DNA from 3 places in the Arthrobacter sp. UYCu723 genome. Region 3 is predicted to be linked to each of the others. Evidence: riboswitches for the same ligand, from Rfam matches in the RefSeq annotation. Region 3 holds a riboswitch; each other region holds the start of a gene.
The links. A riboswitch is a leader RNA that binds a small molecule or an ion and turns the genes downstream of it on or off. The one in region 3 is predicted to bind cyclic di-AMP.
Positions count from the first base shown of each region.

Region 1: another riboswitch for cyclic di-AMP. It lies ahead of ACVWZ8_RS04545 (aggregation-promoting factor C-terminal-like domain-containing protein); the one in region 3 lies ahead of ACVWZ8_RS24320 (NlpC/P60 family protein).
Region 2: another riboswitch for cyclic di-AMP. It lies ahead of ACVWZ8_RS03835 (NlpC/P60 family protein); the one in region 3 lies ahead of ACVWZ8_RS24320 (NlpC/P60 family protein).

Region 1 is NZ_JBSSBW010000001.1:1,016,192-1,026,075, forward strand. It holds gene ACVWZ8_RS04535 (response regulator transcription factor) at 1-537, shown strand, start outside; partial or broken gene ACVWZ8_RS04540 (HAMP domain-containing sensor histidine kinase) at 634-2,112, shown strand; cyclic di-AMP (ydaO/yuaA leader) riboswitch at 2,353-2,512, shown strand; gene ACVWZ8_RS04545 (aggregation-promoting factor C-terminal-like domain-containing protein) at 2,511-3,305, shown strand; gene ACVWZ8_RS04550 (VOC family protein) at 3,432-3,809, opposite strand; gene upp (uracil phosphoribosyltransferase) at 3,917-4,552, opposite strand; gene ACVWZ8_RS04560 (phosphatase PAP2 family protein) at 4,565-5,440, opposite strand; gene ACVWZ8_RS04565 (nucleoside deaminase) at 5,502-6,005, shown strand; gene ACVWZ8_RS04570 (DNA glycosylase AlkZ-like family protein) at 6,053-7,348, opposite strand; gene ACVWZ8_RS04575 (glycosyltransferase) at 7,353-8,576, opposite strand; gene ACVWZ8_RS04580 (6-pyruvoyl trahydropterin synthase family protein) at 8,586-8,984, opposite strand; gene ACVWZ8_RS04585 (zinc-dependent alcohol dehydrogenase) at 8,989-9,884, opposite strand, start outside.
Region 2 is NZ_JBSSBW010000001.1:859,253-869,136, forward strand. It holds gene fdhD (formate dehydrogenase accessory sulfurtransferase FdhD) at 1-768, opposite strand, end outside; gene ACVWZ8_RS03815 (molybdopterin-binding protein) at 927-2,384, opposite strand; gene ACVWZ8_RS03820 (DUF6457 domain-containing protein) at 2,381-2,668, opposite strand; gene mobA (molybdenum cofactor guanylyltransferase) at 2,652-3,374, opposite strand; gene ACVWZ8_RS03830 (HNH endonuclease) at 3,458-3,958, opposite strand; gene ACVWZ8_RS03835 (NlpC/P60 family protein) at 4,199-4,933, opposite strand; cyclic di-AMP (ydaO/yuaA leader) riboswitch at 5,242-5,411, opposite strand; gene ACVWZ8_RS03840 (M23 family metallopeptidase) at 5,547-6,365, opposite strand; cyclic di-AMP (ydaO/yuaA leader) riboswitch at 6,370-6,582, opposite strand; gene ACVWZ8_RS03845 (metal-dependent transcriptional regulator) at 6,732-7,427, opposite strand; gene serC (phosphoserine transaminase) at 7,759-8,886, shown strand; gene ACVWZ8_RS03855 (MFS transporter) at 8,917-9,884, opposite strand, start outside.
Region 3 is NZ_JBSSBW010000004.1:98,236-108,119, forward strand. It holds gene ACVWZ8_RS24310 (heavy metal translocating P-type ATPase) at 1-1,804, opposite strand, end outside; gene ACVWZ8_RS24315 (heavy-metal-associated domain-containing protein) at 1,874-2,188, opposite strand; cyclic di-AMP (ydaO/yuaA leader) riboswitch at 2,538-2,734, shown strand; gene ACVWZ8_RS24320 (NlpC/P60 family protein) at 2,738-3,475, shown strand; partial or broken gene ACVWZ8_RS24325 (heavy metal translocating P-type ATPase) at 3,585-5,764, opposite strand; partial or broken gene ACVWZ8_RS24330 (IS1182 family transposase) at 5,844-7,400, shown strand; gene ACVWZ8_RS24335 (heavy-metal-associated domain-containing protein) at 7,587-7,814, opposite strand; gene ACVWZ8_RS24340 (metal-sensitive transcriptional regulator) at 7,833-8,156, opposite strand; gene ACVWZ8_RS24345 (IS1595 family transposase) at 8,202-9,152, opposite strand; gene ACVWZ8_RS24350 (hypothetical protein) at 9,369-9,830, shown strand.

The sequences.
Region 1 (9,884 bases), on a different contig from region 3:
TTGGTGCTCGATGTCATGATCCCCGGGTTCGACGGCGTCGAACTGCTCGGCAGGATCCGCGCCTTCGCTCCGGTTGTGCCTGCCCTGTTTCTCACCGCGAAGGACGACGTCCAGGACCGGATCACCGGCCTCGCCGCCGGCGGGGACGACTATGTCACCAAGCCCTTCAGCATGGAGGAAGTCCTGCTGCGCCTGCACCGGCTCGTGCAGCGCTCCGGCGTGGCCGCCATGGACTCAGCGGAGCTCGTGGTCGGTGACCTCGTACTCAATGTCGATACCCGTGAAGTCACCCGGGCCGGCGAGGAACTGCACCTCACCGCGACGCAGTTCGAGTTGCTGCGCTACCTCATGGAGAACCCCAAACGGGTCATCAGCAAGGCGCAGATCCTGGACCGGGTGTGGGACTACGACTTCGGCGGACAAGCCAACATCGTCGAACTGTACATCTCCTACCTCCGCAAAAAGATCGATGCCAGCCGCGCTCCCATGATCCACACCGTGCGCGGCGCCGGCTACGTCCTGAAGCCGGCGGATTGATCCGTGCGCGCTCTCCCCGGTGAGACCCCTGCCCCCCGGCGAAAGTGGCGCGACCCCTCCACCTGGCATCTGCGCACCCGGCTGGTCCTCGTCACCATGGCGCTGCTTGTGGCCATCTGCGGCGCCGTAGGACTTTTCAGCTACGCCTCCATGGACGTCTTCCTCACCAAGCAACTCGACACGCAGCTGGATGAGGCGTCCCACCGCGCCAGCGTGTTCGGACGGCCCTCGCCCGGCGACTCCGGCGGACGCACCGATCCGCTGGAGGCCCGAGGCCAGGGCATCGGTACGCTCAACGCGCGGATCCTGGGTGGCGCCGTCAGCAGGGCCGGCTTCCTCGCCGGGGACGCCACCCGGAAGAGCCTCTCCCCCGATGACGACCACGTCCTCCTCGGACTCACGCCCAACGGCGTCCCGGTTGACCGTACGCTCTCGGCCGGCGGCTACCGGCTCACTGCCGGGCGGACCCCCTATGGAGACGTGATCGTCACCGGGCTGCCGCTGGCGGAAAAGCAGAACACCCTGGCTTCGCTCGTGTGGACCATGGTGGTGGTGTCTGCCGGCGGCCTCATCGTCATCGGTCTCGCCGGCACGGCACTGATCCGCCGGACCATGAAGCCGCTCGAACAGCTGTCCGAGGTGGCTACCAAGGTCTCCCGACTCCCCCTCGACGCCGGCGAGGTGGCACTCGCAGTCCGGGTGCCGGCGTCGGCCGCCCATCGTGGCACGGAAGTGGGCGGCGTGGGATACGCGCTGAACCAGATGCTGGACAATGTCTCCAACGCGCTCGAGGCGCGGCAGCTCAGCGAAATGAGGGTGCGCCAGTTCGTGGCCGATGCCTCGCATGAGCTGCGGACCCCGCTAACCGCTATCCGCGGCTACACCGAGCTGATGCGGATGACCGAGCAATTCACGCCGGACGGTGAGAAGTCCCTCGCACGGGTGCAGAGCCAGTCCGAACGGATGACCACCTTGGTTGAGGATCTGCTGCTGCTGGCCCGCCTGGACGAGGGCCAGCCCCTCAAGCTCAGCGAGGTGGACCTCACCCAGCTGGCGATCTAGATCGTCAGTGACGAGAAGGTCATGGCCCCGGATCACGTCTGGCAACTGGAACTCCCCGAAGAGCCGGTGGTGGTCCGCGGCGACTCCGCCCAGCTGCATCAGGTGCTGGCCAACCTGCTGTCCAATGCGCGCAAGCACACCGGGGCCGGGACGACGGTGGTGACCGGAGTGATGCGTTCAGCCGATGGAAGCGCCGTGGTCACGGTGACCGACAACGGGGACGGGATCCCCCCTCAGTTCATGAATAAGGTCTTTTCACGCTTTGCCCGCGCGGACGCCGCGCGGAAGAATCCGGCAGCTACGACGGCGCCAACCTCCCGTTCGGCGATTTCCCGCAGCCCCTGGGCCCCCGCCCCGGCAACGACGGCAACCACTGCCGAGGGGACCAGCGGGCTTGGCTTGTCGATCGTGCAGGCGATTGTCGCGGCCCACGGCGGCACCGTCGAGGTCACCTCCCGGCCAGGCCGGACGGAGTTCGCCGTTCGCCTGCCCACGAGCCCGCCCGTGACCTAGCCGCGGTCGCGTCCGTCCACCGCCGTTCGACGGTTACGTGCCGGCTAGACGTTACTGCGCGTCGAGTGGGCACGCAGGCGGCGCAACGGCACCGACGGCCAGGCGGAAGAGCACAAGGCGACACTCCGCTGTCGTGATGTCCGTTACCAAAATGTGACTCTCGGATGGAACTCCTGTACGGTTTTTAGAGTGCGGCCACCACTGGCGCCGTATATCCGGATGGACGCCAAACTCTGCCGCTTCCCGGATTCGCTGGACCAGGCAGAGGCGGGGGACCCAGAGTTCCCGGGCATTCTGCATCTATGCACCCTTGGGGTGAAGCCGACACGTGAAGCACCGTGCGGCCGGATTTCTCATCCGAACCCGACAGCTAACTCCGCAGGCGTTTGAGAGGCATCATGACTGAATTCAAAGTACAAACGCGCCCCGACAGCGCTGCAGGCAAGTCCCGCTCCACGCATTCACGCCACCGCGCCGAGTCAGCCAAGCCGGCCTCGGCCCTGTCCCGGTTTGCCGCGGGCATCGGTTCCACTGGCCGCCGCGCCGCCGTCGTTGCCACCGCCTGCGCGGTCCTCGTCGGAGTTGGCGCTGCCGGTCAGGCCGCCGAGACGGCCAACGGTCCCTCCGCCGCCGGCAGCTCCAAGGCGTCGGCCACCGTTGCCGACCCGCTGACGCCCCTGAACTTCGAACGGGTCCGCGTCGACGCCCAGACCTCTGTGCCCCCCGGCGCCAGCGTCGAGGCCCAGTCCGCGGAGGTGAAGCCCGCTGAAGCACCTGCACCTGCCGCGGCTCCGGCACCTGTACCTGTCGCGGCTCCGGCACCTGCCCCCGCACCTGTCGCGGCACCCGCACCGGCCCCCGAAGCGGCGACTCCCGTCGCCGTTGACGATCCCGCCGCGGCGCAGGCCTACGCCGCATCGCAACTGGAATCCTACGGCTGGGGGCCCGGCGAAATGCAGAGCCTGATGAAGCTCTGGACCAAGGAGTCCGAGTGGAAGACCACGGCCACGAATCCGAGCAGCGGCGCCTACGGTGTGGTCCAGTCCCTGCCGGCCGAAAAAATGGCGAGCTCCGGCGCTGACTACCTGACCAACTACCGGACCCAGATCAACTGGGGTCTCAATTACGTCAAGGAACGCTACGGCTCCCCCAGCGGCGCCCTGAACTTCCATTACGCGCACAACTGGTACTAAGCCAGCCGGCAGTTTCCCGGACGAACCTGCTTCAGCAAGAATGCCCCGAATCCCTGCGGTTCGGGGCATTCTTTCGTGCTGAGTGCTGTCAGTGGACGGAGGCGGGACGGACGTGCGCTGGTGCGTCTAGCCGTTGGGCCGGTTGGGGATGTACTGCACCGCCCATTTGTTGCCGTCGGGATCGGCAAAATGGACGAAGTGGCCCCAGTCCTGGACATCGACATCGCTGACGTCCACGCCGTTATCCTTGAGCTGCTTGTGCGCGGCCTGGATGTCGCTGACCACGAGCTGCAGGCTGGGAGCGGTGCCTGGCGGCGCCTCGTTGAGGCCCTCGCCGATGGCGATCGAGCAGCCGGAGCCCGGCGGGGTCAGCTGGACGAAGCGGATGCCGTCCGTGGGCCGCTCGTCGTAGTCGGCGTTGAAGCCGACTTTGTTGACGTAGAAATCCTTGGCGCGGTCCACATCGGACACGGGGACAAACACGAGTTCAAGTTTCCAGTCCATGGCCCACACGCTAGCGCGGGTTGCGGGATTCCGGAAGGGAACGCGTGCCGGTCCCGGCAATAGCCGGGTCCTCGGCGCCGGGTCCTCGACGCGGCTGCCTGGCTGTACTAGCCCGCGATGCCGTAGAGGCGGTCGCCGGCGTCGCCCAGGCCGGGCACTATGTAGGACTTCTCGTTGAGCTTCTCGTCGATCGAGGCGAGGACGATCGTCACGTTGGCGTCCGCGAGCTCCTCCTCCAGCCTGGCCAAGCCTTCGGGGGCGGCGAGCAGGCAGATACAGGTGACGTCGGAGGCGCCGCGCTTGAAGAGGAACTTGATGGCCTCGCGCAGGGTGCCGCCCGTGGCCAGCATGGGGTCCAGGACAAAGATCTGGCGGTCCGTGAGGTCCTCGGGGAGGCGCTCGGCGTAGGTGATGATGTCCAGGGTCTCCTCGTCCCGGGCCATGCCCAGGAAGCCGACCTCGGCGGTGGGGACCAGCTTGGTCATGCCCTCGAGCATGCCGAGCCCGGCACGGAGGATCGGGACCACCAGCGGAGTGGGCTTGGTGAAGGCGGTGCCGATGGTGGTGCTGACCGGGGTCTCGATGGTCACGGGCTCGGTGCGGACCTCACGGGTGGCCTCATACGCCAGGAGCGTGACGAGCTCCTCGGTGAGCTGGCGGAAGACCGGGGACGGGGTGTTCTTGTCCCGCAGAACGGTGAGCTTATGGGCGACCAGCGGGTGGTCCACAACGAGAGTGCGCATGGGTCAAAACTATCACCCGGTCGCCGAGGACCTTCCCGAGGGGCCGGGGGTATCGGCGTCGTTGGTCTCGGCAGGACGGCCGCTGCCGGAGCCCCCGCCACCGGCCTCCGCACCGCCCTCCGCGCCGCCCTCGTGGAGGCGGGCGGGATGGTCAAAAGTCGGTGCTGGGCCGGCCTGTTCCCGGTGGCGCAGCACATGGAAGAGCCGGTGGGCCAGGATGACGATCCCCACCCAGCCCAGCCCCAGCACCCACCCGATGATCACATCGGTCATCCAGTGGTGCCCCAGATAGGCCCTGCTCATTCCCATCGCGACGATGAAGATCACACCCGCCGTGATCAGGCCGGCCCGGGCGATGGCCCGATGGACCTCCAGACAGGCGAGGTACACCACGAGCCCGATCACCACCGTGGTGTTGAGCGTGTGGCCGCTCGGGAAGGACGGCGAGTTTTCGTAGGGCGGGACGGCGTCGGCGTGGTCCGGCCGGTTCCGGCCGATCAGCTTCTTGCCCAGGGTGGTGGCGGTCACGGAGACGGCGGCTGCGCCTCCGATCAGGATCAGCGGCCGCCAGGTACGGCTGGCCCAGATGAGCCAGGCCGTCAGGATGCTGGCCAGGATCGGCATGCCAATCCCGCCGCCGATGTTGGTGAACCCCGTGACGAACGAGTCCAGGCCTGGACTCCGTAGCTGTTCCATAAACGCCAGGGTGGGCTTGTCCAGGTTCGCCAGGCCGACGTCGTCCACGACGTTGTCATAGACCTCGGCGCTCAACAGCGCCAAGACCACCACGACCACGCCGCCGATGAGCATCGTGACCCACAGCGCCGCGTAGGGCACCACCCATTTGCCCCAGCGGTGCGTCAACCAGCTCTCAGTCCTGGTATTCACGGCTGTCTCCTGACGTTCCGGTGGTGCACAGCGTGCTTAGTGTCGAAACTATCATTGAGCCATGACTTCCCCGGAGCCACGCCATACCGAATGGATGGGCCTTGCCATCGCCGAAGCACGCCGGGCGCTTGCCACCGACGACGTGCCGATCGGAGCCGTCGTGATCGGACCCGACGGCGCTGTGCTCGGTTCCGGGCGCAATGAACGGGAAGCGCTCGGGGACCCGACGGCGCACGCCGAGATGGTGGCCATCCGCGAGGCCGCGGCCCGGCTGCGGGAGCGCAGCGCACGGAACGGGCAACGCGATGACGGCTGGCGCCTGGAGGACTGCACCCTGGTGGTGACGCTGGAGCCCTGCGCCATGTGCGCCGGGGCGGTGGTGCTGGCCCGGATTCCCCGGGTGGTGTTCGGCGCCTGGGACGAGAAGGCCGGGGCCGCGGGTTCCGTGTTCGACATCCTCCGCGAGCGCCGGCTCAACCACTGGGTGGAAGTGTACGCGGGAGTCCGGGCGCCGGAGTGCGCGGCGCTGCTGCGGGGCTTCTTCGCCGGACACCGCGGCAGCTGAACCTCGGACATCACGGCCCCGTTCCGGTGGCATCCGGTCCTGCTGGCTTACGTGCCGACGGCGGAAGCTGCTGCGGCGGAGCCTGTTGCGGCTGCCGCCAGGACGTCGATCCGCTTCTGCCGGGTGGCCGGTGAATCGAGGCTGAATGCACGGAAGTCACCCAGGTCCTCCCGGATCCAGGCCTCCACCTCCGCGATCCGCCGGGTCACCGCTGGCGTCGGGCCGTGGAACAGCCAGGGCACGATCCGCTCCTGGCCCGGCTCGTACTGCCAGAGCCCGATGATCCGTCCGCGGTCCAGGATCGGGTGGTCCGGCAGGTCCGCCTGCAGCGCCAGCGAAGTAATGACGTCCCTGCCGATGTTGTCCCCGTCAGGTCCGTCCTCGGCGAGCAGCTCCGCCGCGTTGCGCCGCAGCAGCACCAGCGAATCCGTGCCGGCGAGCAGCTGGATCTGTTCCTCGGCCGGTTCCTCGAACGCGGCCAGGCGTTCGACGTCGTCGGGCAGCAACCACAGCCCCCCGCCCCCGGCGGCGGTCACCTGGGTGGCCACCTCGACGGCGCCGACGGCGGCCAGCGCAGCCTTGCTCTGCGCCACGGTGAAAGCCGGGAACCACTGCGACTGCTTGAGCGTGGCCCCGCCGGTCCAGCCGAGGTAGCGGCGGATCAGTTCGGTGCGGGCTTCGTCCTCGTCCAGGGGGCTGGCGGGGAGGTTCCAGAGCTCGTAGGCGTAGCGCTGCTGGTCGAGACGTCCGTTGGCGGGGACGCGGCGGATCCTTCCCTGCGCCTGCAGGATACCGAGGACGGTGGGCAGTGTGGTGGTGGCGCCCTTCTTCTTGCCTTCCTCCCCGAGGTTCCGCACCGAGTCGCCGAGCTCGTCCTTGAGCTGCCGCGGGTCCATCGGCGCGGCGGCTTCGGCGAGGGTGTGCAGGACCTGTTCCTCCAGGAGCGTGATTTCCCCGCGGTCGACGCCGAGCCTGCCAAGCACCCGGAAAGCCTCGGCGGCGTCCTTGCCCAGTTTGAGGGCCCAGGCGAAGTCGTCGCGTCCCAGCACGTAGGTGCAGCCGCGGGCGGTGGGCAGTTCGAGGATCCGGTGGGAGAGGACGTCGGCGTCGACCTGTTCCCGGCGGATGCCGGCGCGGGCAAAGAGCGTGAGGTACGGGTTCGCGCCGCCTACGGACCTTGCCCAGCCCGCGCGGGCGAAGACCTGCTCCGCCGTGCAACCCGCGAGCGAGCCGTCCAGGCCCTGCCTGTGCCAGGCCCAGGCGCGGAGCCGCTCGGGCGTGAGCGTCCTGGCCGGAGGGATGTTCACGGTCGGGGGCACGGTGGTGAGGGGCTCGGGCGTCATGGGGTCATTGTCCAACAGCCTGCGCGGCAGGGGAATCATCTGCCGCAGGCAATTCCGGCGGGTCCCGCGGGTGCGGCGCGCGCGGAGCTGTGTCCAAGGCTTCGAACACCGTCCTGGCCGTGGTCTCCCACCCGGGCAAGCGGTCCCTGGCAGCGGCGGCGCCCGCCCGCCACCGGGCGCGGAGCGCCGGCTCAGTGAGCCAGCGCCGGAGGACCTCGGCCAGCGCCGACGGGTCAGAGCCGAGTGCGACGGCGGTGCCCGGCAGTGCGGTCACCTCGGCTGCCGCGGTGTCCGGCGGGACAGCCAGATTCTGGCTTGGCGCACTGCCGGCCGCGAGCGCCTCCACGGCTCCGGTGCCGGCACGCACCACCACGGGGATGCCGCGGGCGATCGACTCGGTGACCACCAGCCCGTAGGTCTCGGCCCGGGAGATGAGCAGGCTGAGGTCCGCGGCGGCCCATTCTGCCTCCAGCGCTTCGCCCCGGAGTTCCCCCGGGATGCGGACGCGGTCCTGCAGCCCCAGCCGGACGACGGTATCCCTGAGCTGCGCGGCGTACGCGGCGTCCGCGGAGTCGGAGCCGATCAGCGACGCCGTCCACGGCAGCCCGGTGAGCGGGGCCAGCGCGGCGAGCAGCAGCGATTGGTCTTTGTTCGGCAGCAGGGCGGCCACCGCAAGGAGGTGCGGGGGTTCCGAGCCGTGGGCGAGCGGGGCGGGCTCCGTGCCCGGCAGGGCCACCGTGACGCCGCCCAGCCCGTACCTGGCCCGGATCCCGGCCGCGGCCGAGCTGCTGGTGCAGATCACCCCGGCCGCTTCCCGAAGCGCCCGGCGTTCCAGCCCTGCCCCTTCTAGACCGGAGTCGTCGAGCGGCATGTGCAGCAGGATCCAGGCGGGCCGCCCGGCGGCCGCCGCGGCCGCGAGTTCCTCCGGCGCCCCGCAGGCGAGCAGTCCGTCAACGAGGGTTATCCTGCTGTCCGCGCCGGAGTTCCCCGCCCCGGTGTCGCCGGAGCCGGAGCCGTCGGGGTCGCCGGGGCCGTGCAGGAGGGCGGCCAGCCGCCGTCGGTCCGCCGGGCTGCCGCCGGGCCAGTCGCCGTCGAGCGGGCAGGTCTCCACCGCGGCCCCCAGCGCGGACAGCTCCCGGGCGAGGGCGGCGTTGTAGACGTTGCCGCCGGAGTTATGCCGGACGTTGCCGGGCACCACCAGGCGCAGGCGGAGGTCTGGCGGCTGCACGGCGGGTGCCTAGCGGGCGTCGAAGTCGAGCGTGTAGCTGGCCCAGGCGTCGGGGGTCTCGCGGAGGGTGACGTCCAGCCCGGCAAGCTCCGGCCCGTCCTGTCCCCGGCGGATCTTCGCAGCCACGGCGTCGGCGACGTACCGGGCCAGGGCCTCGGTGGTGCTGAGCTTTCCGGCGAAGTCAGGGTGCTCGTCCAGGTTCTTGAAGTTGAGGCCCTCGAGGACGGAATCCAGCACGTCGCCGGCCTCGCCGATGTCCAGAACAATCGCGTCGTCGTTCAGCGCACGACGGCGGAAGGTCACCTCCGTGACGAAGGTGGCCCCATGCATGCCCTGGGCAGGGCCGAAGGCGGGGCGCGGGAGGCTGTGGGCGATCATGAAGTTGCGGCGGACGGTCAGGCTGAACACGGTCTTACCTCGTGGCTTCTGTGGTCTTGGGATCGGGGACTGGGTATTCAATGACGTGGCAGAGCGCGTCCAGGGTGCCCTCGGAAAGCTGCCGGACGACGTCGGGCAGCTCTTCGAAGCTGGACGATCCGGTGAGGAACACATCGAAGACGGGGTCATTCAGCATAGAGACGGCGAGCTCGAGCCGGTCCGCGTGGGTGCGGCGGTGGCGGCGGGCGCGGGCCACCACGCCCACCTGGCTGGCGCGGATGGAAAGCCGGCGGGCGTGGAAGTCCTCCCCCAGCGGCAGCGTGATCTTCCGGTCGGCATACCAGGACATCTCGATGATGTCGCCCTCGTCGCCCGCGAGCTGCAGGCTCCGTTCAAGCCCTTCCTGCGAGGCCGAGCAGTGGATCACGATGTCGCAGTCCGGCAGGGCGTCGTCGGGGTGGCTGAACTCGACGCCGAGGGTTTCCGCGAACGCGCGCTTGGCGGGGTCGACGTCGATCAGCTGCAGCCGTCCGAGCGGGAACGCGCTGAGGAGCTTGGCCACCATGCCGCCCACGAGTCCGGCGCCGATCACGGCGACGCGGTCGCCGAGCCGGGGGCCGGCCTCCCAGAGCCCGTTGACGGCGGTCTCGACGGTTCCGGTGAGGACGGCGCGGCGGGCCGGAACGCCGTCGGGGACGACGGTGAGCGACTCGACCGGGACGACATAGCGGTCCTGGTGCGGGTACAGGCAGAAAACTGTCCTGCCCGGCCAGTCCGCCGGGCCTTCTTCGACGACGCCGACGGAGAGGTAGCCGAACTTCACCGGCCCGGGAAAGGAACCCTCCTGGTTGGGGGCGGCCATTTCCGCGGCGACGCATGGCGGCACGCGGGCGTTGTGAACGACGAGTTCGGTGCCCTTGCTGATGCCGG
Region 2 (9,884 bases), on a different contig from region 3:
GAGCTCGACAGCCAGGCTCGATGGTGCGCTGACGGCCGTGAGCACGGGGATGCCGGCCAGCGAGGCCTTCTGGACCAGCTCGAACGAAGCCCGTCCGGAGACCTGCAGCACGGTACCGCTCAAGGGCAGCAGGCCCTCCCGGAGCGCCCAGCCGACAACCTTGTCCACCGCGTTGTGGCGTCCCACATCCTCCCGGAGGCACAGCAGCTCGGCGGAGCCGTCGTCGGCAATCCGGAACAGCCCCGCCGCATGCACGCCACCGGTGACATCGAAGACGGCCTGGGCTTCCCGCAGCAGATCGGGCAGGGACGCCAGGACGCCCACCGGAACGGTGAGCGGGTCCGCGGCGGGGCTGAAATGCGAGGACTTGTGGACGGCCTCGATGGAATCCGTACCGCAGATTCCGCAGGAACTGGAGGTGTAGAAATTCCGTCCGGTGTCGGGACGCACGACGTCGGGCCTCAGTTGCGCCTCCACGACGTTGAAGGTCTGGACCCCGTTTTCATCTTCTCCGGCGCAGAACCGCAGGGACACCAGTTGTTCAGGGCTCCAGATGACGCCCTCGGAGACGAGGAAGCCCGCCACAAGGTCGAAGTCGTTTCCGGGCGTCCGCATGGTGACGGAGTAGGAGAGCTCCCCGATCCGGATCTCCAGCGGTTCCTCCACGGCGAGAATGTCCTCGCGGTGCCGGACCGGGAACTCGAGAGCCTGCGGCGAGCCGTCCAGGACAAATTTGTGTACTTTGCGGCGCTGCGTCACGCGACCCATCAAAAACTCCTTAGAAACATGCATCCATCATCGCAAGCACCGGGCCGGGCGGCCAGCGCGGGCCTCAAGGGTCCGCCCGAAGCACGGGCCACACAACATAAGGGGCCGCAGGCGCGGACCCCCGAACACGCCTCCCTCAGGGCGGGACCTCGCCGGTCTCAGCCAAGCAGGGCGCTCCAGTCAACCGGACCGTCCGTGCCGGCGGGCTTCCGGGCGGGACGCTTGGGTGAGGACTTGGCTTTCGCCCCGGCGGCTTCCGGTTCCGGGATGGGGGCGCCCCAGGGGAGGGCGAAGGCGGAGACCAGCTCCCCCAACTGGACGCCGTGTGGCGGCACCACCAGCACGCCATCGGCGGCAGCCAGCCCGCGCATCATTCCTGGTCCCGCGTGTTGTGCCGGCGACGCCATGCCGTACAGCAACCGGAAAGGCATCAGCCGCGTCCGGCCAGGATCGGGTTCGATCGTCGAGCCGCACGGCACCTCGACGACGGGTGGCATCGTTCCGTGCCCCAGGGCCGCCAGGAGCGGTGCGGCCAGGGTGGAAAGTGCCATCATGGCCGCGAGCGGGTTCCCCGGCAGGCCAATGATGAAGCGGCCGTCGGGCAGTTCGGCCAGCACGGCGGGATGGCCGGGCCGCATCGCGACGCCGTCGATCAGCAGCCGGCCGCCGAGCTCGGCGACGGAACGCCGGAGATGGTCGGTGCCTGAGCGGCCGGTACCCCCGGTGGTGATGACGACGTCGGCGGGCTGGATCTCAAACCCGGCGTCCCCTGCGGGCCCGGAGTCCGGAACGGCAGGGTCATTGTCTTCCAGGGCGGCCAGCCATTCGGCGTAGCTGTCCCCGATCTTCACCTGGCCGCTGCAGATCCCGCCGAGCAGCTCCACCACACCTGCCAATTGCGGGCCGAAGGTGTCGCGGACCTCCCCCGGTTGAGGGATACCCGACGAGACGACCTCGGAGCCGGTGAGCACGAGCCTGACCACCGGCTTGCCCAGAACAGGAACGGTGTCGTGCCCGGCCAGGGCGGCCAGGGCCAGGTGGGCCGGGTTAATTACGGTGCCGGCCTTGATCAACAGCTCTCCGGCGGCGGCTTCCTCCGCGGCCTTGCGGACGTGTTCACCGTTTCTCGGCTCGCCGGGCCTGGCAGCGCCGCTGGTGGTCAGGGCCGGCAGCCCGTCCTCGTCCGGGGAAATGATGCCGCTCTCGCTGCGGAGCACCGCTTTGGCTCCAGCCGGGATCAGGCCGCCGGTAACGATCGGGCTCGCCTGGTGCGGGGCCAGCCGCTGGCCGGGTTCCGCCAGAATCCACGGCCCGCTGCCGTTGACAGCCCAGCCGTCCATGGCGGAAGAGGCGTAGTGCGGAATATCCTGCAGCGCTTTGATGTCCTCCGCGAGGATACGCCGCAAGGCATTCCTGAGAGTCACCCGCGCGGCAGGTATGGGTGTGGCGCAGTCAAACGCGAGTTGCCTGGCCTCCTGCCAGGTGTGTGCCGCGTGCCGGTGCGGTTCCGGCGAGGCGCTCCCGGCGCGCTCTTCACCGCCCGCTGGGGCCTGGATACCGCCGGGCGCGGAGTCGTCCCCGGCAGCAGCACTGCCATGAGGAGGCGCAGGCGTCATGCCCCGGAGGCTTCGGTGGCCGCGTGGTCGGTGGCGAGCTTCCGGGCCACGCCGATGGCCGCCTGCATCGAGACTGCGTCCGTCGCCTGGCCGGAACCGGAGGCCAGCCCGGCGGCAAAGCCCGCGATGAAAGTAGTCAGCGGGGCGGCAGGACGCACCACCGAATGTGCGGCCACCCCGGCGAGGGCAAGGACTTCGTTGACGTCAATCTCAACATCCTCCAGCTCGAGGGCCTGGAGCAGGGCACGGCACCAATCTTCCAGAGTTTCATCCTGGCTCTTCACCGTTTGCCTCCAAAGTCGGGTTCAGTCGCGGAGCTCCGGACTCGTCCGGTCCATGGTCCGGACTCCGGCCGGATACCCCAAGTGCGGCGGCATCGTCCCAGGTGTCCACGTCATCCGTGGAACCGGAGGGCACGAGAATTCCCCGCACATCAAGACTAGCAAGAAGGGAGAACACCGAGGCGTCCGCCAGCCCGCCCCGCTGTGCGGCTTCCGCGACGGAGTGTTGTAGCGCGGCCGTGCCATAAAAGCCGGCGAGCGGTTGCTGGCGCCCGTCCGCGGAGACTGCCATGACGGCGTCGGCCTCCGGCCCGGCATCCAGGGCCTCGCGCAGCGCCGTGACAGCGGCATCCACCCGGGGCATGTCGCAGGCCAGCACGAGGGTCAGCGGAGGCGCACGGACGGTCCGGCCATCCCCCGAATGGTGGGCCGCCAGGGCGGCGAGTCCGGCGGCGATGGCGGCGGCCGGCCCAGCAAAAGGCGGCTCTTCCCGGCAGTTCAGCACCCCCGCAGGAAGCGATCCCGGGTCCGGTCCGACGACGACGATCACCCCGGCCCCCTGCGCGGCCTGCAGCGCGCGTTCGAGGAGGGTCCGGCCGCCGAGCACCAGGGCGGACTTGGGCGAGCCGCCCAACCGTGAGGACCGCCCTCCGGCGAGTATGACAGCATCGAATTCCACAGGGTCGAATTCCACAGCATCGAATTCCATTGGCCCAGCCTAGCGCGGTGCCACGCGGCCCCGGCCCGGGCCCGGGCCGCAACAGGGCCCGGCAGAAAGGTCAAGCAAACGAATCAGGCCGCGGATTCCGGCAGCAGGAACGGATCCCAGGCCGGCGCCGGCTTTTCCAGTTCCTTAATCTGCCAGGTGGTGCCCTTCGGCGGCCCCGGGACAAAGCCGAGCCTCCAGCCCATCTCGGCGGGGGTGTGGTCACCCTTGGCGTTGTTGCACCGCAGGCAGGCAGCCACGAGGTTTTCCCAGGAATCGGCACCGCCCCTGGACTTGGGCTGGATGTGATCAATGGTGTGGGCCGCTTTGCCGCAGTAAGCGCAGCGCTGTCCGTCCCGGCGAAGCACACCCCGGCGGCTGACCGCCGTCACGGTGTTGTACCGGGGCCGGATGTAGCGGTGGAGCAGGATCACCGACGGCCGGCCCAGGATGTCCTGGGGACCAACGACGGGATCGTCGCCTTCGGCCACCACACTGGCCTTTCCGGTAAGCACGAGAACGAGCGCCCGGCGGAAGGTGACTACCGCGAGCGGTTCATATCCAGCATTCAGAACGAGAGTGCGCATCCGCATACCTCTTCACGGCCGCACCCGCCAGGGGCACGAGGGCCGGCTGCCCTCTGCATGGTCGGGCTATGGATCGACACCACAAGAGTAAACACCCCAAGGCCGGATCACCGAATTTTTCTCCCGCAAAGGTGTGCGTGTCTGCCGGAGATGGCCGGGCAGACAGGTGAGGACCCCCGCCACAGGGGCGGGGGTCCTCTTCCTGTTGAAGACTTTCAGGCTGTTTTCAGCCAGAGGCGATTAAGCGCCGACGCGGATGAAGACCGGTCCGGAGCCGACGTTGACGCTGTTCAGTGCGGTGGTTCCGCCGTTCCAGCCGCCGTGGACAGCCATGCCGTTGCCGACGTAGACAGCGATGTGGGCCATGCCCACGCCACCGTTCTGGTAGTACGCCAGGTCGCCCGGACGAGCTTCGGCGGCGCCCACTGTGCGGCCCAGGGACAGGTAACCTGCCGGCCAGCCGTGGTAGTTGACGCCCGCCGCAGCCAGGGCGTTCGTGACCAGTGCGGTGCAGTCCTGCGCAACTCCGAGCTGGGCGTAGGCGGCGGCAGCGATGGAAGCACCGGCGCCGCTGGCAACGGAGAGTCCCTGCGTCGAGGCCGAGGCGCCGGCGGTCCCGGCCTGGGAGTCCTGGACGTTGACGACGGGCTTTGCGGCCTCGACGACGGGAGCAGGTGAGGTGGAAACGGCCGGCTTCTCGTAGGAGATTGCAATGGTGGATGCCGCCGAGATCGTTGCCGGGGTGCCCGACTGGACTTCGAGGGCCGAAGCGGAGGTGGATTCGCGCTGAACGTTGGTCTCGGCAGCGTTGGCTGCGATTCCGCTGGTCAGGACAAGCCCGGAAGCGGCAGCGACGACTGCGGCCTGGCGGCCCATGGTGCCGGCGTTGTCGCCGACGGCCTTGGCAATGACAGCAAGCGAGCTGGTCTTGGTGACCTCGGCGCGGTGCCGTGCAGTATTTGCACGAGTAGTCATTAAGTTCTCTCTTTCGTGATCCTTGGACCGCACTTTTCAGGCGCGGACAGAGGACGCTCCGGCATCTTGGGGGTACGCCGGATCGCCCCGAATGGGTTACTTAGCGAAGGGTGTACTGCGAAGACGCGCCAAAAGCGGGAACTGCTTGCAGGTGCTTGGCCTGCGGGCCGGACTCAGCAGAGATTGAGTCGGCGGGGTGAGATCCATTCCGGGCGCCGGCAAGGGCAGCACGGGACGTGGATTTCAGCGGGCTCGAATGAGCCGCGCAAGCGCGGTGACGCGCAGCATTGTGGCGTGAAGACACGAAAGTAGCCTCTCCCAATGCCTGCGAGGTGAGCTGTCGGATTCGGATGGGAGTCACCCGGCCGCGCTGCTTCCTGGGAAGCTTTGCGACTTAACCCCAAGGTCTTCTTGCGAAGACCAAAATTGGTTCCCCCGCCCCTGCCAGACGATGTAATGCGAACGGACCTTGAGCGGTGGCAGAGCTAGGCAATCCACTCAAGAGCGCCAACTTCGGAGAAGTTGGCGTACTTCATACGGTACAGCAGTTGGGATTCAATGTCACATTCAGATCACGGCGTGTCATAAGAATGCGAGAGTCATCCATCGGCTTTTAGAGCCAGCCAGTGGGGTCCACGACGTCGCCGTTGACCATCACTTCGAAGTGCAGGTGGCACCCGGTGGAGGCGCCGGTTGTCCCGCTCATGGCCACAAGATCGCCGCGTGAGACCGTCTGGCCAACACGGACGCTGGCTGAGGACAGATGGTTGTAGGTGGTCTCCAGACCGTTGCCGTGATCGATCACCACGCGGTTGCCGCCGCCGAAGGGATGCCAGCCGGTGAACGTGACGGTGCCGCTGGCGGCCGCGTGGACCGCCGTTCCGCACTGCGCGGCGTAGTCCTGGCCGCGGTGGAACTCGCCGGAACCGCCGGTGATGGGACTGACGCGGTAGCCGAAGGGCGAGGCGGAAACCATCTGGTCCAGCGGTGCGCCCAGGCTGCCGGAAGAAGCGGCGCGCGTGATGCTGCCCGCGGACTGTGCGCTCAGCAACTGCTTCAGCTTGCCGTCGGGATCGCCCTTGGTGGTCACGGCAGTCCGGCTGAAGTCGATCTTGGCGGCGGAGGCGGCCGTCACATTCGGCTGCGCCGCCGCGGAGACCGAGCCCGACGAGGCGTCGGTAGCCATGACCGGGCCGGTGGCGGGGACGGCGACCGTCAGGACCAGACCCGTAGCAGCCAGGGCAATGCCGGCCTTCTGCCCCACACCACTGGCGGCGGCAAATTCCGTTACCTGGCGGAACGGGCTCCGGCGGCCGCGGCGTTCGTCGCGGTGCGCGTCACGCGGGCGGTCTGCCATAACGGCGACGGCCGGTCGCGGCTCCGGAGCGGGGCCGGTCGCACGACGGCGGCCCCGCGAGGTCTGGGTGGTCAAGAACGGTTCCTCTCTGGATAGCCTGCGAAGTTAGCTGTCGGATTCGGGTCAGAGAGATCAAAGACCCGGTCCGCCGTGAACAAGCATCCAGGCACAGGGGAATCCAAAAAGTCCCTCGGTGGAGTGTGCTTGCCGCTGGCGGACTTCACCCCAAGGCTGCTTGAAAACAGCCGGAAGTGGTTCCCCCGCCTCTGCCATAAGGTGACTCTGCGACTGATCCGCTGGCAGAGTTCGGCTTCGGATCAGGTAACGCTTTGGTATCGGTACTGGTGACTAACTATAGGCGATTAAGCCGCCCAGTAATAATCCCGTTATCTCTGCTGTGCACAACTCATGGGTCATCCCACGAGTTGTGGTTCCGGACGGTTAGCCGACGGTAACAAAGACGTGGGCGGCAACCTCGGGAGGCAGCTCGAGGGCGCCTTCGATGTCCGGAACGCGGACCGAGATGTACTCGCCGACGCGTTCCAGGGACACAAGGGCGCCGGGACGGATGCCTCCCTCGTCGAGCTGGACGAGCAGTTCCGGTTCCACCTGGATGGGCTCGGCAAGCCGGTTCACCGTGATCCGGGAATCGGCCCCGTAGCCGGCCATCGCTTCCAGCAGACTCACGACTCCGTCGGAGTAGGGCTGGGAGGGCACGCCGCCGAGCTCCGCGAGCCCGGGGATCGGATTTCCATAAGGAGAGACAGTGGGATGGTTGAGCATCTCGAAGATCCGCCGTTCCACCCGCTCGCTCATGACATGCTCCCAGCGGCAGGCTTCCTCGTGGACGTAGGCCCAGTCGAGGCCGATCACGTCGGCCAGCAGCCGCTCGGCCAGGCGGTGCTTGCGCATGACCCCGATGGCGCGTTTCCGGCCGGTTTCAGTCAACTCAAGGTGCCGGTCACCCGAAACAACCACCAGGCCGTCGCGTTCCATGCGGCCGATGGTCTGCGAGACGGTGGGGCCGGAGTGGCGCAGCCGTTCGGCGATGCGGGCGCGGAGGGCGACGATGTTCTCTTCTTCAAGTTCCAGAATGGTCCGCAGATACATCTCGGTTGTATCGATCAGATCCGTCATTCAGCTCAGCTCCTCGAGCGCCGTCCTTGCGTCATTCCCACCGTACCGCGTGCCGGTTGTAGGCAGCGTGCCCTGGCGGGAACGGCCGTACGTTCGCAGGACAGCTTAGCCTATTTTGAATTACTCCGGATAATCCCCCGGCCGCTTCAGCAGGAGCCGGGGGCTCGCGGCTTTGTCTCAATGACCGGACTATGACGGACTCTTTTCCCGCCCGCCCGGGGCAGTCAGGCAGAATGACAAGGAGGCTTCGTTGCAGCCACCCTGCCGGGCCACCTCCCAAGCAAGGGTTGTACCAGCCGCCAAGCGTTTACCAGCCGAAAATGGAGCCACTGTGAGCGACACCAGCATCACGATTCCCGCAAACCTCCTGCCCAAGGACGGCCGGTTCGGCGCCGGCCCCTCCAAGGTCCGCCCGGAACAGATGGAAGCCCTTGCCGCCTCGGCAACCCTGCTGGGAACGTCCCACCGCCAGGCGCCGGTCAAGAACCTCGTGGGCTCGGTCCGGAAGGGACTGAGCGAGTTCTTCCGCGCTCCCGATGGCTACGAGGTCATTCTGGGCGTCGGCGGTTCCACGGCGTTCTGGGACATTGCGAGCTTCGGCCTGGTGGAGACCAAGGCTCAGCACCTCTCGTTCGGCGAGTTTGGCTCGAAGTTTGCCTCGGCCACCAACAAGGCGCCGTTCCTGGCCGAATCATCCATCATCAAGTCCGAGCCTGGCACCCGTCCGGCCGCCCGCGCTGAGGCCGGCGTCGACGTCTATGCGTGGCCCCAGAACGAGACCTCAACCGGCGTGGCCGCGCCGGTCCAGCGCGTGGCCGGCGCCGATCAGGGTTCGCTCGTGCTGGTTGACGCCACGTCCGCGGCCGGCGGCCTCGACGTCGACGTGTCCGAGGCGGACGTTTACTATTTCGCCCCGCAGAAGAACTTCGCGTCCGACGGCGGTCTGTGGCTCGGCCTGTTCTCCCCCGCCGCACTGGAGCGGGCGGCACGGATCAAGGCCAGCGACCGCTGGATCCCGGATTTCCTGGACCTCCAGACGGCGATCGACAACTCCCGGTTGAACCAGACCTACAACACCCCGGCGCTGGCCACCCTGGTCACCCTGGACGCCCAGGTGCAGTGGCTCAACGCCAACGGCGGGCTGGACTTCGCCGCAGGCCGGACCGCGGACTCCGCCGGGCGGATCTACCGCTGGGCCGAAGCCTCCGACTACGCCACCCCCTTTGTCGCCAAGGCCGAGGACCGCTCCAACGTCATCGCGACGATCGACTTCGACGACGCGATCGACGCCGCGGCGATCGCCAAGGTGCTCCGCGCCAACGGCATCGTGGACACCGAGCCCTACCGCAAGCTGGGCCGCAACCAGCTCCGCATCGCGACCTTCGTGGCGATCGAGCCGGACGATGTGTCGGCGCTGCTGGAATGCATCGACTTCGTCGTGGGCGAGCTGAAGAAATAGCTCCCCCGCGAAACAGGTAACGCTGAAGCGTCAGTGATCGACGGCGTCGTCGGCGTCGTCTGGGATTCGTCCCCGGGCGGCGCCGGAAGTGCCTCCGGCGGTGCCGCCGGCGCCGCCATTTGGCCGGCCTCCGGCGGTGCCGGATTCGAGGCGGAAATGGTGCAGTCCCCGCGCCCTGCGATCGAAACGGATCCGCAACTCGCGCGCCCGGATGATCCACAGCAGGCCGGTCACGGCGGCGATGAGGCCGGAGGCTGCCGCGACGCCCATCGACCAGCGGGGCCCGGCGACATTCGCCACCCAGCCCACCAGCGGAGCGCCGATCGGGGTTCCACCCATGAAGATCGCCATGTAGAGGGCCATCACGCGGCCGCGCATCACGGGGTCGGTGGTCGTCTGGACGTAGCCGTTGGCGCTCGTCATCATCGTGATCGCGAAGAGGCCCACCGGCACCAGCGCCACGCCGAACCAGAAATAGTCGGGGGCGAGGGCGGCGACTCCTGAGGTCACTCCGAACGCGCCGGCGGCCCCGAAAATGATCCGCAGCCTGGGCTTTCCCCGGCCGGCGGAGAGCAGGGCGCCGGCGACGGAGCCGATGGCCATGATCGAATTCATCAGCCCGAAGGCGCTGGCGTCCAGGCCGAACTCGGTGCCGACCATGGCGGCGATGAACAGGACGAAGTTCAGTCCCAGGGTACCCACGATGAAAACCGCCACCAGCACCACCACGATGTCCGGCCGGAACCGCACGTAGCGCAGGCCCTCGCGGATGCGGCCCTTGCCGGCCACCGCCCGGGGAAGCTGGCGAAGCGAGGCAGTGGGGATCTTCCACAGGCTCAGCAGCATCGCCAGGAATGTGACGGTGTTGATCAGGAAGACCCAGCCCGGGCCGACCGCAACCGTGAGGATGCCGGCCACGGCGGGTCCGATCATCCTGGCCACGTTGAAGGAGGCGCTGTTGAGCGCCACAGCATTGGGCAGGTAGTCGTCCCGGACCA
Region 3 (9,884 bases):
CCGATTCCATCGCCACGTCCGTGCCGGCGCCGATCGCGATGCCGACTTCAGCCCTGGCCAGCGCCGGGGAGTCGTTGACGCCGTCGCCTACCATCGCCACCTTCAGCCCGCGGCCCTGGAGCTCGGCGACTTTCTTGTCCTTGTCCGCCGGGAGGACTTCGGCGAAGACTTCGTCGATTTGCAGGTCCTCGGCGACTGCCTGGGCCACCTGATAAGCGTCGCCGGTGATCATAGCCACCTTGATGCCCCGGTTCTGCAGAGCTGCCACTGCCTGGCGGGATTCCGGGCGGACGGCGTCTTCGAGGCTGACGGCGCCCAGGACACTGTTCCCGTCGATCACGTGCAGCACGGCGGCTCCACGGTCCATCCAGGCCCGGGTTGAGCGAGCCAGCGGTTCAGGCTCGACGGCGTCGAGCTCGCGCAGGAGCGCGGGCCCGCCGACGTGAACCGTCCGCCCGTCCACCGTGGCGCGGACGCCCCGGCCGGTGAGAGACGAGAAGCCGGTGGCATCCGGGACGGTCAGGTTCCGCTGGCGGGCGGCACGGACGATCGCCCGTGCCACGGGGTGTTCGCTGTCGGACTCGACGGCGGCAGCCAACGCCAGCAGTCGGTCGGTATCCCCGCCCGCAACGGCGGTGACGTCCTTCACGTCGGGCTCACCCTTCGTGAGAGTGCCGGTTTTGTCAAAGAGGACGACGTCGATGGTCCGCATGCGTTCCAGGGCCATCCGGTTCTTGATCAGCACCCCGGCGCGGGCAGCCTGTTCGGTGGAGATGGCGATCACCAGGGGGATGGCCAGGCCCAGTGCATGGGGGCACGCGATCACGAGCACAGTGACGGTGCGGGTGACTGCCTCCGGGACGCTGCCCAGCAGGGTCCAGACGATGAAGGTGATGATGCCCGCGCCTGCCGCGAAGTAAAACAGGAGCCCCGCGGCACGGTCGGCCAGCGCCTGGGCCTTGGACGAAGATGCCTGGGCTTCGGCCACCAGCCGCTGGATGCCGGCCAGAGCGGTGTTATCGCCGACGGCGGTCACCCTGACCCGGATGGTGTTGTCCGTCGCGACTGTGCCGGCCACCACCGCGTCACCCGGGGCGCGGGGCACGGTCTTGGATTCGCCGGTGATCATGGATTCGTCCACTTCCGCCTGGCCGTCGACGACGGTTCCGTCGGCCGGCAGCCGAGCGCCGGAGCGGACCAGGACTGTGTCGCCTTCGCGGAGTTCGGAGACGGGTACGGTCTCGGTGCCAGCGTCGGTGATGCGGTCTGCTTCATCCGGGAGCAGGGCCGCGAGGGCGTCCAGGGCTCCCTGCGCGGAGCCGAGGGCCCGCATTTCAATCCAGTGGCCCAGCAGCATGATCGCGACCAGAAGCGCCAGTTCCCACCAGAAGTCCAGATCGAATCCACCCAGGCCAAGGCTAGTGACCCAGGACGCTGCGAACGCAACAGTGATGGCCATCGCGATCAGCAGCATCATCCCGGGGCTCCGGGTCTTCAGTTCCTGCAGACCGCCCTTGAGGAACGGTTGGCCCCCGTAGACGAAAATCACCGTTCCCAGTACGGCCGGGATCCAGGTTGAGCCGGGAAACACCGGCGGCATGTAGCCCAGGAGGTGGCCGACCATCGGGCTGAAGTACACCACGGGCACGGACAGGACCAGGGTGAGCCAGAACCTGTTCTTGAACATGGCGGTACTGTGCCCGGCGTGCTGCCCGTGGTTGTGGACCGCGTGGTCGTCGTCGTGAACACCATGCTGCTGGCCGGCGTGGTCCACCCCGTCGTCGCGATTGTGGTGGTTTTCCATCGTTGCCCTCCTGTTGGGGGAGTGTTCCCTGACGGCGTCAGCAGAGCTGTCCTCAGGGCCGTAGTCGGACTACCTGCTGCTGAGGCTGTACCCCGCGGCGGTGACGGCGTCCCGGACGGCTGCTTCCGTGTGGGGCCCGGAGACTCTCAGGCGGGAGGTCCCGCCGGCGACGAGTTCGACGGCGGCCGACGTCACGCCGTCGAGCGCGGAGACTGCCTTTTCAACGGTCTGGACACAGTGCCCGCACGTCAGGCCGGTGACGGAGTACTCCGTACCTTCTGCCTGGGGTGACAGCTGCTTCGCTGACGGGGTGGAGCAGCAACTGCACCCTGCGGTTTCAGCTGCAACGATGGGCAGTTCGGTCCGGACCTGGGGTGCACTCATATCAGTTCTGTCCTTTTGCAAGAGAGGTGTCATGAGGTGCTGGGGTTGAACGGCTGTAAGGGCCGAAATTGCACGGGCCTGGACAAACCACTTCACTGGCAACACCCAAAGAATACCCCTAGGGGGTATATTTTGCAAGGCGGATGTCGGCGTCCCCGAGGAAATCGAACAACAGGCGTGAGCGGCCGGGCCGCGGCGTGCCCTCTGTTTAGACCGGCAGGCCGGGTTCGGGTTGCGTCATCGGGCAGGGGTTCTCCGCCCTCGGCTGGCCCCGTTATTCAAATGTGACAATGGGGTGGGTGTCCTGTACGGTCGAGTCCCTGCCGGTTTTCTCCGAGGGCGGCACTCCCGAGCTGATTGCCTAACTCTGCCGCTGCCCGGGATCCGATCTCATATTTCGTCCGGCAGAGACGGGGAACCCAATTTGTGGCCTGCTTCGGGCAGGCCTTGGGGTGAAGCCGCTGTACTGCATTTGGTGCAGGACCGCGGCCGGGTGACTCCCATCCGAATCCGACAGCTCACCTCGCAGGCATTGGGAGAGGCCACTTCATGTCCATTCGCAGAACTCACGGCCGCCACCGCGCGGGCAACGTCCAGGCAAGCCCGCTCGCGGCCCTGTCCAGGACCGTCGCCGCCAACTCCGGAGGTGTAGGCCGCCAGGCGGCCGTTATCGCAGCTGCCTCCGGCCTGGTCCTGACCAGCGGTATCGCCGCGCAGGCCGCAGATGCCCCCGCGCAGCGCGATGCCGAACCGGCTTCAAACCTTGAGGTGACCAGTCAGGCTCCGGCGCCGTTGAGCGCCGACGCGACCGTCAGGATCTCCTACGAGCGTCCCGCCGTCAGCACCACACCGGCCCCCGTCGTGGAGGCACCCAAGCCTGCAGCCGCCCCCGAGGCCGCGCCGGCGAAAGCCACGATCACCGTAGCCCCCGCCCCAGCTGCTGCGCCGGTTGCTGCGCCGGCCGTGGGAGGGGTGAACGCGACCATGGTTTCGGCCGCCTACGCCCAGATCGGTATGATCCAGGACTGCACACGACTGGTGGAGAACGCCCTTAATGCTGCCGGGATCCCCGTTGGGGACCTTGGACCGATGCAGTTCATGAACTACGGCACCGTCGTCACGGACCCCCAGCCCGGGGACATGGTCATGCAGCCCGGCCACGTTGGAATCTACGTCGGCAACGGTCAGGTCCTCAGCTCCGGCCTGAACGGCAAGAACGAAACCGCCGTCCACCCCCTGACCTGGATGACAGCCAAAGGCTCAGTCACCTTCGTCCGCGCCGGCTAAATAAGAAACGTGAAGGCCGGTGATGCGCTGCCTTGGGGGCAGCGAATCACCGGCCTTCTCCATGCCCACCGACGGATCGGACATCCCGCAGAAGGCACCCTGACGCTGATCAGCGGACGGGTACCAGTACCGGCGTGGTCGGCGCCGCGGAAGACTTCTGAGCGGTGAAGCGGCGCAGCCGCAGGGAGTTGGTGACAACCAGGACGGAGCTGGCGGCCATCGCGGCTCCTGCGATCATCGGATTAAGCAGACCCAGGGCCGCGACCGGGATGCCGACGGCGTTGCAGAAGAACGCCCAGAACAGGTTGGTCTTGATCGTGGCCAGCGTCCGCCGGGAGAGCTCGATGGCGTCCGCGACCTGGCCCAGGTCGCTTCCCATCACTGTCAGGTCCGCGGCCGCGATCGCAACGTCGGTTCCGCTGCCCATCGCGATGCCAAGATCAGCCTGGGCCAAGGCGGCAGCATCATTTACCCCATCACCGGCCATCGCCACGATCGCTCCGCCGGCCTCCAGCCGGCGGACGGCCTCTACCCTGCCCTCGGGCAGGACTCCGTCCATCACATCTGCCGCCGGGATGCCCACCTGTGCGGCTACGGCGGCGGCGGCCGAGGCGTTATCCCCGGTCAGCAGGACGGGCCGCAACCCCAGGGATTTCAGTCGTCCGATCGCGGCCGCAGATCCTTCTTTGACCGTGTCGGTGAGGCTGATGATTCCCTCAGGTTCACCATCAGTGCCGACCCAGATGACGGTCGCGCCGGCTTCCTCCCGTGACCGCAGCGCCGCATAGTGGTCCGCGGCGGGAACGATGCCGTTATCCTCGAGCCAGCCGGCCCGGCCAGCAACTACCCGCCGGCCGTCCACGGTCCCGCGGAGGCCCCCACCCGGTGCGCTGTCAAAGCCTGTGACGGGCAGCAGCGGAGCGTTGGCCTTGGCTGCACGGGCGATGGCATGGGCAATCGGGTGTTCGCGGGCGGCTTCGACGGCTCCGGCTAGGGCAAGGATCTCCTCTCTGGTCGCCGAGGTGAAGGTCTGTACGGAGGAAACGGAAAGTTGTCCGCAGGTCACCGTCCCGGTCTTATCCAGCACGATGGTGTCCACCGTCCGGGTGTCCCAAGGACCTGCGGGCCCTTGATGAGGATGCCCAGCTGCGCGCCGCGTCCGGTCCCGGTCAGCAGTGCCGTCGGGGTGGCCAGACCCAGGGCGCAGGGGCAGGCAATCACCAGGACCGCAACCGCGGCGGTAAAGGAGGACTGCAGGTCACCGGTGGCAAAGAACCATGCCGCGAAGGTGATGGCCGCGATGACGAGGACGACGGGGACAAAGACTGAACTGATCCGGTCAGCAAGCCGGGCAATCAGGGCCTTACCGCTCTGCGCCTGGCTGACCAGCTTTCCCATCTACGCGAGGGTGGTTTCGCTGCCCACACGGGTTGCCTTGACCAGCAACCGTCCGTTCGTGTTGATCGTCGCCCCGATGACGGTGTCATCGATTCCGACTTCCACCGGAAGTGATTCACCGGTGATCAGGGAGGTATCCACGGCGCTTTGGCCTTCGATAACGTAGCCGTCAGTAGGGACTTTTTCGCCCGGGCGGACGACGAAGACATCGCCTGGCCGTAGGAATGTCGTGACGACGGCGGCGACCTCGAAGTACAGGGCATGGGCGCTCAGGTCCATGCCCAGGTGCTCGGTCAGGACAGGGTCCGCGAAGAGTTGCCAGGCCGAAAACAGGAAGGCTGCACTCACGCCGATCGATACCAGGGTATCCATGGTGGATGCCAGATGCCGGGCCTTGACCGCCGCGGCACGGTGGAAGGGCCACGCGGCCCAGCTGGCCACGGGCAGGCTCAGCGCCAAGGCCGCCCAGCCCCAGCTCGGGAACTGCACTGCCGGGACCATGGAAATGACCGCTACCGGCAGGGTGAGAATAGCAGCGAGCAGCAGCCGCGGACGCAGGGCGGCGGCTGCGGCAGAGGCGGGCTGAGCCTCATCGTTCAGGCCACTCAGGGCCGGGCCATCCTCAGGCCCCGGGCCGCGTCCTTCGCCTGTCCCGGGGGTTACTTTGAGTCATGCCGAGTAGCCGGTGGCTGTGACCGTATCGATGATCTGCTGGTCCGAGATGGAGTCCGGAACGGTGAGCTGTGCCGATTCCAGCGGAAGGTTCACGCTGGCCTTGACCCCGTCGAGTTTGCCAAGTTTGCGTTCGACCCGGGCCACGCACGAGGCGCAGGTCATGCCTTCGATGTCGAGTTCGATGATGCGGGTAGGAGTCAAGGTTTCGGCGGCCATCCCTAGGACGGCGCTGATTAATCCGGCACCTTAAGGCGCGCCTCCGGGCGGATTCCCGGGGATGGTTAAGACTTGGTGCATGCAGGGTCGTGATGATGGTCAGCGTCAGCTTTTGGATGTCGGTGCCCTGGCAGGGCATATGCTCCCGGCCGGGTCGGTGTTCAGGTTCCTCGCCGAGCACCGGCACGAACTGTTCCCCGATGAGGCCTTCGCGGACCTGTTCGTCTCCGGACGCGGCCGCCCCTCGACCCCGGCGGACGTGATCGCTTCGGTCATGGTCCTGCAGACTCTCCATAATCTCTCCGACCGCGAAACCGCCGAGGCATTAACGTTTGACCTGAGGTGGAAGGCGGCGTGCGGGTTCGGCCTGGATCAGGGCGCGTTCCACCCGACGGTGTTGACGTATTGGCGTCGGCGCCTGGCGAAAAGTGACCGTCCGCACCGTATCTTCGAGGCCGTCACCCAGGTCATCGCCGGCTCGGGTGCGCTCTCCGGGCGCAGGCGCCGGGCCATTGATTCGACGATCCTTGAAGACGCTGTGGCCCGGCAGGACACGGTCACCCAGCTGATCGCGCAGATCCGCCGGGTCGGCCGGGAAATCCCCGGCGCGGACCTGGTGGTGACGGGTCTGAGTGGCCATGACTACTCCAAACCGGGGAAACCGGACATCGCCTGGGATGACAAGGGTGCCCGCGATGATCTCGTGTCGGCGCTGGTTACCGACGCCCTGACCGTGCTGGGCAGTATCGATGCCGAATCCCTGGACGAGGCGCAGCAGGAAACACTTGCACTCCTGGCCTTGGTCGCAGGGCAGGACGTCGAGCCGGCCGAAGGCTCCGACGGCACGGACGGTCGGTGGAGGATCGCCCGCAAGGTCGCCCCGGACCGGGTGATCTCCACCGTTGACCCGGACGCCCGGCACGCGCATAAGAGCCGGCAGAAGAAGATCGACGGGTTCAAAAGCCACGTCGTGATCGAGCCCGAGACCGGCCTGGTCACCGCCGCGGCCCTGACGAAAGCGGCCGGGCCGGAGAACAGCGACGCGGCCCGCGGTGCCGAACTCGTCGCCGCCGACACCAGCATCGGAACGCAACAGGTCCAGGTGCTGGGCGATTCCGCCTACGGCAGCGGCGAGCTGCTGGCCGCGCTCACGGCCGCCGGGCACACCCCGGTCATCAAACCGATGCCGCTGGGCCGTGCCGTCCCCGACGGGTTCACGGTCGATGACTTCAGCATCGACGAGAGCGCGAACACCGTGACCTGCCCGGCGAAGATCACCCGCCCGATCAGCGTCAAAGGACGGGCAAGTTTCGGCAGTGCCTGCCCGTCCTGCCCGCTGATGAGCCGGTGCACGATGGCGAAGAACGGGCGGAAGATGCTGATCCACCCGCACGACCGGCTCCGCCGTGAACACCGGGCCAAGGCTACTGACCCGGAGTTCCTGGCGGACTATCGGCAACACCGGCCGATGGTCGAGCGCTCGATCGCGTGGATGACCCGCGGAGCCAGACGCGTCCCTTACCGCGGCGTGACCAAGAATAATGCCTGATGGATGACCCGTGCTGCCGCAATCAACCTCAAACGACTCCTCAACCTTGGATTGACCGGCCAGAACGGGGCGTGGGCGCTTGGATAAGACCCCGGACCAGGACCGCCACGGAGAGAACGGCCTGAACAGCCGCCAGAAGCCCCGCGGAGTGCCCAAGACTGGCGACGGACCAGGATTTCAGCCCCGCAGCGCCCCAACCGACGTCCGGCTCCGGCGCAAAAATGGCCCTCCGGAAAACCCGGGCGTCCTAGATCCGCCTAAATCAGCAGGCTCCTAGGCCCCGCTGCTGACAAGGAGGTAGCCGGCTTCCGTGATGGCTTCACTGATCTGTTCAGGCTCCAGCTCGGACGCCGAAGTGATCGTGGCAACCGAGAGTCCGTCCTTGTTCAGCTGGACGGCTACTTCTTCCACGCCGTCGAGTTTCTGCAGCTCTTCGGTGACGGAGGCAACGCAGTGGCTGCAGTCCATGCCTGAGATGTTGACTGTTGTAGTGATGCTCACGGCGGTTCGCCTTCGTTGCTAGCGCAGCAGACGCCCGATGGCCTCTGTTGCTTCCTTGACTTTCGCCCCGCCGGCTTCGCCGGATTCGGCCGCGGCGTTGACGACGCAGTGGCCAATGTGTTCTTCCAGCAGGCCCAGACTGACCGCGTGCAGAGCCTTGTTCACGGCCGCGACCTGGGTCAGGATGTCGATGCAGTACGAATCCTCATCGACCATCCGCGCGATGCCGCGCACCTGCCCCTCAATGCGTTTAAGCCGGCGCAGATAGGCGTCCTTCTCGCTGGTGTACCCGTGGTCCGCCGCTACGGCGGTGCCGGTGGCCTCAGTAACGCCCTGGCTCATGGCAATTTCTTCATACATAAAACGATTAGTGGGTATCCGGTTAGCTCAGGTGGTGGGGTCTGGATCCGCGCCGTGGGAGACGATTTGGCGGTATGTGGCCGGGGCCTGTTGTGCCCCGAGGCCGAGCAGCGATTGGAAGGCTGCCATCGGGGTGCTGCGCCGGTTGTAGCGGAACGTGAACTCGTCGAGATAGACCTGCAGGTGTTCAGCGCCCACGGAGCGGTGGGTGCCGCTTAACCAGGTTTTGAAGTTGCTGATGGCCCGGTGCACACGGGGAAGTACCGGGTCGGGGTCCCCGGCCTTTTTGGCGGCCCGCTGGGAGCGTGGGCGGTGGTCGTAGCCCTTCCGGGTCAGGGGCGTGTATCCCATCCAGCCGTCGGTATGGACGATGGCGCCCGGAGCCACGGTCTCCTTGACGAACGTGCTCAACGTGTCGCCTGATGCGTTCGGGATGATCCTCATCCGCACCCGTCCGGAACCCTGACCACGCGCCTCTACCGCGACTACCACCTGCACGGCTTCGGATGTGAGGTTCCTACCGCCCCGGCGCCCGGTCTCGCGGCCACCGACCTCACACTCGTCGACCTCGACCTCACTGGTCAGCAGAGTGCGTTCGGGGTTGACCATCGCGCGGCGCAACTTGTGCAGCATCGTCCATGCCGTCTCATACCGAGTCAGTCCGAGCTGGCGTTGCAACTGTCGCGCGGAGATCCCCGGTCTTCCCGTCGTCATCAGGCAGGCCGCCCAGAACCACAAATGCATTGCGGTATGGGTCTTGTGGAGTACCGTTCCCGCGGTCAGCGAGACCTGGTAGCGACAGGCAGCACACTCCCACAGCCGCCGTGAGGCAACGGGCCACGCGACCTGCCCCTTGCAACGAGGACAAAGGTAGCCCTCGGGCCAGCGACACGCGAACATGTAGTCCAAACAGGCCTGTTCATCGCCGAACCTCGCTTGAAACTCCAGGATCGTCCGCGGGAAGTCTGGTCTGGCCATCTGCCGATGGCCTACCTGAGCTAACCGGATACCCACTAAACGATTTATTACCCCCATGGGTATTCTCGCAACTACCCCCTGGGGGTATGTGGGAAACTGGTGGGAGGCCGAAGCCGGTGTTACCCGCGGGTCAGCATGGGGTGACACGAGCAAATAGCCAGTCCGATGCGAACATGCCAAGCACTACCGCCAAACCCGTGAGGACCACAGAACCCTATGAGCAGCGATGACCACGAAGATTCCCTCCCCACGCCTTCAGTGCGGGCACCAGTTGGCAGCACGCGGATGCCGCTTCCGGCCCGACGGCTTGTCCTGATCGGCGCAGCCTGCGTGCTGGTGGGGATTCTGGCAGGCCGGTTCATCTTTGGCGGCCTCGTCCTGGCTGCGGCAGGAACAGGGACCCTGGCCGTGGCGCTCTCCTACAGAGCCGGCCCCCGATGGTTCTCCCCTTTGTCCTGGCTCGTCAGCATCGCCGGCGCGATCTGGACAGCAGCAACAGCCGGGTACTGGTGGGTCATTACCGCGGCCGCCGACGCCACCGCAGCAGTGCCCGTCATCGCGCCCTCCTTGTTCTACCTCGGCGTCGGGGGACTCATCGTCATGGCGGCAGCCCTGCTTGCAGCCACGATCCTGCGGGCAGTCTCCGGAGCCGGGGAGCCAGTCCGGGCCGGGGGCTGACGAAGGGACCCGGGAAAGGACGCGGCTCAGCCGCTCAGCCGTAGAGTTCAGCGG